2 linked regions of the Rheinheimera salexigens genome follow. The protein of the gene in region 2 binds, or shares a complex with, the protein of the main gene of each other region. Links are inferred from orthologs where the notes say so. Each region holds a gene or a part of one and is shown on either strand. Other genes may lie near its edges. The genes, in order: pabB and BI198_RS05150.

Region 1 (3,239 bases), 510 kb from region 2 along the record:
ACCTGTGCCGTGACCAATACCGGTTTGGCCTAAAGAGCCAAATAATTCGACTTTCACGGTAGCCACGGAGTCGAGCAACTGCTTTTCTAATAACTCGTCAGTAAACTTTTTTGCTGCGCGCATAGGGCCAACAGTGTGGGAGCTCGAAGGACCAATACCAATGCTAAACATATCAAATGCACTAATAATCATTTTATTCCGCTTAATTATTCAGTTGATGTAGCTGTAATAAAGTTATTGTATCTGAAGCTGTGCAAATGTGTAAGCCATCTAACTGTTGCGATAAATCGCCATGTCAGCTTAGCTGTACGGCTAAAGCAACTGGGTACATAGCTGGTGCATAATAGCGGCGGTGGCTCCCCAGATAAATCTGCCGCGATAAGGCATAGCATGTAGCAGTCTAGTTTTGCCCGCTAGCGGTAAGCTAAACTGATGCCGATTTTGTTGCTGTAAAAAGTGGGTTAAGGGGACTTCAAAAATATCGGCGACTTCATTAGGTTCAAGTTGCCAACGAGCTTGCGGTGTAACTAGCGCGACCCAAGGCACTATGGTAAAACCGGTGCTGGTGGGTTGCAGCGGCAGGGTGCCAAGTAAATCAACATGGCTACTAAGCAATCCAATTTCTTCATGCGCTTCGCGCAGGGCCGCATCTGCGGTGGTTTCGTTTAGCTCAATACGACCGCCAGGAAAGCTGACTTGGCCAGGGTGATGTCTTAAATGCAATGCGCGTTGAGTGAAGAGTAATTTTAATTCGTTGCCATAGTTAATAACCGGCACTAAAACGGCAGCTTGATGAATATCAGTCACAGCACGCCGTTCAGCATGTGCAGCTTGATGTAACATAAAACGTTGCCGAAATTCATTTGCTTGCATGTTGGTTTACTCAAACGCTCAGTAAATTATTTATTTGGTAGCAGTGTAGGTAAAATTTTATTGACCTTATCTAGGGTTTCTTGAAATTCACTGTCGACATTTGAGTCGGCGACAATGCCACCGCCAGCCCAACAATAAATCTGTTGCTGGTTGCAGGCTAGGGTGCGAATAGTGATATTCGTGTCCATATCACCATTAGCGTTAATATAGCCAATACTACCACAATAGACTGACCGTCGATGCGGTTCGAGTTGCTCGATAATTTCCATGGCCCGCACTTTAGGTGCACCCGTAATTGACCCGCCCGGAAAAGCAGCATGCAATAAGTCGCAGGCAGTATAATTGTTGGCTAAGGTACCGGTAATGGTACTCACTAAGTGATGCACCGCTGGAAAGCTTTCTATGGCAAATAAGCTAGGTACCGCCACGCTACCAGGAGTACAAACTTTACCTAAATCATTACGTAGCAAATCGACTATCATCACATTTTCAGCCCGATCTTTAGCTGAGTTGCGTAAGTTATTGGCTTCAATCTCATCGGTCATAATGCAAAAGCCACGTGGCCGAGTGCCTTTAATAGGTTTAGTTTCAACCTGTTTATCGTGCAGCTGTAACAAGCGCTCGGGCGAAACACTTAATACACAACCTTGCTCTAAGCGCAAAAACGCCGAGAAGGGAGCCGCATTGGAGTCACGTAGCTTAACATAAGCTTGCCATTCATCACCCTGATAGTGGGCGTTAAAACGTTGGGCTAAGTTTATTTGATAGCAATCACCGCTAAGTAAATATTGTTGAATTTGCTCAAAACGTTGCTGATAACTGGCTTTATCCATATTAGATTGCCAGTCACTGGTCAAACTAAAAGGCACGCTGGCATTAGGTGGCGTTAGCAATTTTTGCTTAAGCTTTAGCCATTCAGCTTCGGCATTACCATGATAATCGACATACCACAGCTGCTGTTGCTGTTTATCTAATATTAACGCCCATGTATAAAAGCCAATCGCCATATCCGGTAAGTCGATATCATGCTCGGCTAATGTGGGTAGTTTTTCAATATAACGACCTAAATCATAACCAAAGTAACCCAAAGCACCGCCAATGAAAGGCAGATCAGTGACTACTTTGTTGGGAAAATAGCGGTTTAGTCCCTGCTGCAATAGTGCAAAGGGATTGCTACTTGTTTGCTGCTGGCCTTGAGCATCAACTAACGTTGTTAGGCCACTAGCCGCTTGCAAGGTCGCTATTGGCTCTGCCACTAGAATATCGTAACGGCTATTAACATGTTGCGAGGCGGCCGAGTCTAAAAGCATAGACCACGGTTGGTTAGCAAAATGGCTAAAGTAATCGAGTAAGTTTTTAGGTAATTTGTCTTGAATTAGATGCTGCTGCATGAATGGGACTAGCCGCTGTTTCTGATGCGGGTTATCATAGCAGCACTTACCACAATAGTTAAATACGGCGCTATTTATAAGCTTAGATAGCGTAGACAGCGTTAGAGGACATTTGAATATGACGGTCATTCGCCAGCAAGATTTTATCGATAGCATTGAAGATGCATTGCAATATATCTCTTATTATCACCCTTTAGATTTTATTAAAGCGCTAGAGTCTGCTTACCATAAAGAGCAAAACCAAGCCGCTAAAGATGCCATTGCCCAAATACTGATTAACTCGCGCATGTCGGCAGAAGGCCATCGACCCATTTGTCAGGACACCGGCATAGTAACGTGTTTTGTTAAAATAGGTATGGACGTTAAGTGGGATAAGACCAACTTAACCGTGCAAGAAATGGTAAATGAAGGTACCCGTCGTGCGTATTTGAATCCGGATAATCCATTACGCGCTTCTATTGTTGCCGACCCAGCCGGTGGCCGGAAAAATACTAAAGATAATACCCCTGCGGTGGTGCATATTGATTTAGTCGCGGGTAATCAAGTAGAAGTGATGATTGCGGCTAAAGGCGGCGGTTCAGAGAATAAAACTAAAATGGCTATGCTTAATCCATCAGATTCCATTGTCGATTGGGTATTAGAAACCTTGCCAAAAATGGGCGCCGGCTGGTGTCCGCCAGGGATGTTAGGTATAGGTATTGGTGGTACGGCAGAAAAAGCCGCTGTGTTAGCCAAAGAGTCATTGATGGAGCCGGTTGATATTCAGCAGTTAATTGATAAAGGCGCTGAAACGGCAGATGAAAAGTTACGTTTAGAGCTATACGAAAAAGTGAATAAACTGGGTATTGGTGCCCAAGGTTTAGGTGGTTTAACCACAGTGGTTGACGTTAAAATTAATAGCGTGCCGACCCATGCGGCAAGTTTACCGGTTGTGATGATCCCTAACTGCGCCGCTACGCGCCACCTGCATTTTCA
Region 2 (3,072 bases):
ATTCTACAGCTATATCATATAAAGCAGGATAATCATCTGCACGAATAGGGCGAACCACCATCATCGTCGCTTACTCCAGGTTAACTTTATTTATTATTATCGCTTATGCTCGGCTATTACACTGTTGCTTCAAGATTAAGGGGCAAGTTCAGCCAGCATTAATGCGCGTATTTTTAGCGCATTATTACAGATAAAGTGATCACTGTCTCGCTTGTGATTTTGATGCTAGGTCAATAACCACGCGGGATATAGATAGATTTTCACTAGAAGTGAATATTTATATTTCGATATTTAATCGGCTTAAATTGGTTTGCGCTAACAAAGCCATTTTTTCATTAGTAAGTTGGGCAGCCGCTAACCAGCGTAAAGATTCTTCATTATTGATCAATTTAGCCCGCTTTAAAGATTGCCACTGCACGTAAGTTTGAGCTTGTAACGCGATCTTTGTTAACGGGCTATTATCATTAAAGCCTAGCCCCTCAGACATTTGATCGAGTGTTTGATACAGTGGTTGCACGTCAAGTTGCCAACGAGAAGTAACATCCGCATTTAATTCGGCAGCAAACTCCGCCATACTTTCACTTAAAAAACTGGCATCCGGCATTAATTTATCCAAAGTTTCAATTATACCGCTATCGCGCATTGCTTGAGCATTCAATATTTGTTTTTGTTTTTGCTGTTGATAAGTACGTAAATAACAACGTGTCACCACTATATAACCAAGACTCTGAAATAAGCCGACACAAAACGCACTAAACCCATGACTGTTCTCTAAATCGGCCAAGGTACGCGCAGCAATAGCCACGGCTAAAGCATGTTGCCAAATACGGGTTTTTAATCCAGAAAAAGGTTCAGTGGAATGTGGCAACATGCGCTTAAAGGCATAAACAGGTATGACTTGCTGTAGGGTTTCAATGCCAAATAAGCGCAAGGCAACCTTAATATCTTTGATTAAACCCGCTGAGGCTGTTCTATTGCGATATTGTGGCTGATTAACTAAGCGTAATAAGTCTTCTGTCAGCCAATCTACTTTACTTATATAACTGTCCAGCTTGTTAATAGTAACGGCTTTGCTACTTAGTAAGTCTAAAATAGCATAGAAAGCCGGTTGCAAATTGAATAATGTTGATTCAACATGTTCAATATTATGCAGTTTTCGTAATAACTCATCAGACACTTCATCATGTAAATGCGCTTGGGCGAAGTCAGTAAGTTGCGCTTGTATTTTCAAATTTTTCTGTCGAGCTAAACGAGCATCTGCTTCTACTTGGAGTAAAGTACGTTCTGCTGAAACATCGTTTTTTCCCGGCTCATAATGTATCCGGACCACCGCAGGATCGACACCCACTAATTGATCTAAAAATCGTGCAAAAAAAGCATCATAACTGGGTGTTGAAGATGGCATTTGATCAACGGCTTCCTTAATGGCGATAAAAGTGGCGTTCAAAATTAAGCCGCAATACTGCAAGTGTATTAATACTGAGTCAAGCTGATTACACAGCGATTGACTTGGTTTGCAGAAAATTAGCCAGTAATTGCTGACCTTGCTGACTTAAAATAGCTTCAGGGTGAAATTGCACACTGTGGATAGGTAAAGAGGTATGCATTAGACCCATTATTTCATCTAGCGCTTGGTCGGCGCCCGTTGTCCAAGCTGTTACTTGCAGCTCTTTAGGTAAAGTTCCAGTATCTACCACTAAAGAATGATAACGCGTGACATCTAAAGGATTAGCTAAACCGGAAAATACCGAGCGGTTATCGTGGGTAACTAAGGAGTTTTTGCCATGCATGACCCGCTTAGCCCGAATGACTTTACCACCAAAGACTTGCGCTATCGCTTGGTGACCAAGGCAAACACCTAGAATAGGTAGTTTATCGCTAAAATATTCAATAGCTTGCATGGAGATACCGGCATCATCTGGCGATTTAGGACCGGGTGAAATAACGAGGTAATCTGGAGCTAATTGGTTAATAGCGCTAATAGTGATGTCATCATTGCGCTTTACCAGCACTTGTTGACCTAAAGCCGCAAAATACTGCATTAAGTTATAAGTAAAAGAATCGTAGTTATCAATTATTAGTAGCACTTAATATATACCTATCATAAATTTCAGACTTGCTGTTGGTGGCTAAACACAAGTTAATCACACCTGTTTTATCGCCTCACAGTAAGCCACAACTGGCGTTTATAATATATCACTGCACACATTTTGCTTAAATAATTCCCTGTAGCTGTATATCTTATAAGCACTTAAACTGTTAATATTAAAAATAAATAAAAAAAATTAAACTAATTCTAACCTTGTTACGTATCAGTTATTATTAGCAATATATAACACTTGAAACACCCATTAACCTAGTTAAGTTGTCAGGTAACGCATATTTTGAATTCATTTTTGTTGTATAAAAGACTGCTATTTTGTTTAATATTAACGACGGTTACTTTTTCTACTTTTCTTCAGGCTGACACTAAAACAGCTATCAACACAGACACCCTTACTGGCAACAATTCCATCGCCTTTTATTATGCTGATATTGACTCGGTACGCGAGTTAATAAGCTATCAACGCGTTGTTGTCGAACCGACTAATATCTCTGCTATGCAATTAAAACAGCTTAAACTTGCCAAAACAGAGGTTTTTGCTTATTTAAGTGTTGGCGAAACTGACGCTAAAACAGCGCAACAGTATCCCCTAGCCATTATTGGCACTAATAACCAATGGCAAGCAAAAATAATGGATGCCAACAATCCAGCTTGGCGCGATCATTTACTCCAAAAAGCTTTGCAGCTAAAACAGCAAGGTTATGCTGGGGTATTTTTAGACACCTTAGATAGCTATGAATTGGCATTAGCTACAAAGCATCACCCTGCCCAGCAACAAGCGTTAGTCTCATTACTTAATCAATTACAATTAACCAGTGGCAAATTAATATTAAACCGCGGCTTTACGTTACTTAATCAGCTGCAGACCCTACCTACTGCTGTTGTAGCTGAGTCATTAGTTTATGGTTATGATGTGGCTAATAATGATTACTTTATTCAATCTGCCGAAGATACATTATGGCTTGCAA

Evidence for each region.
Region 1: the proteins of BI198_RS05150 (region 2) and pabB are in contact, whole or in part, in a solved structure (PDB 8RP0), measured with the Escherichia coli proteins. The link is inferred for Rheinheimera salexigens from one-to-one orthologs.

Annotation. Positions count from the first base shown.
Region 1 is NZ_MKEK01000001.1:1,627,430-1,630,668, forward strand. The notes cover bases 83-2,985. They hold pabB (aminodeoxychorismate synthase component I), read right to left. Parts: upstream 2,265-2,985; coding sequence 900-2,264; downstream 83-899. Other genes in these bases: BI198_RS07525 (L-serine ammonia-lyase), read right to left, coding at 83-192; BI198_RS07530 (CoA pyrophosphatase), read right to left, coding at 313-873; BI198_RS07540 (fumarate hydratase), read left to right, coding at 2,383-2,985. In the rest of the region: more of BI198_RS07525, read right to left, coding at 1-82; more of BI198_RS07540, read left to right, coding at 2,986-3,239. UniProt on the Escherichia coli protein: Part of a heterodimeric complex that catalyzes the two-step biosynthesis of 4-amino-4-deoxychorismate (ADC), a precursor of p-aminobenzoate (PABA) and tetrahydrofolate.
Region 2 is NZ_MKEK01000001.1:1,114,445-1,117,516, reverse strand. What follows is about bases 291-3,026. They hold BI198_RS05150 (anthranilate synthase component II), read right to left. Parts: upstream 2,088-3,026; coding sequence 1,494-2,087; downstream 291-1,493. Other genes in these bases: BI198_RS05145 (endo alpha-1,4 polygalactosaminidase), read left to right, coding at 2,385-3,026; BI198_RS05155 (HDOD domain-containing protein), read right to left, coding at 291-1,447. In the rest of the region: astA (arginine N-succinyltransferase), read right to left, coding at 1-64; more of BI198_RS05155, read right to left, coding at 278-290; more of BI198_RS05145, read left to right, coding at 3,027-3,072. UniProt on the Escherichia coli protein: Part of a heterodimeric complex that catalyzes the two-step biosynthesis of 4-amino-4-deoxychorismate (ADC), a precursor of p-aminobenzoate (PABA) and tetrahydrofolate.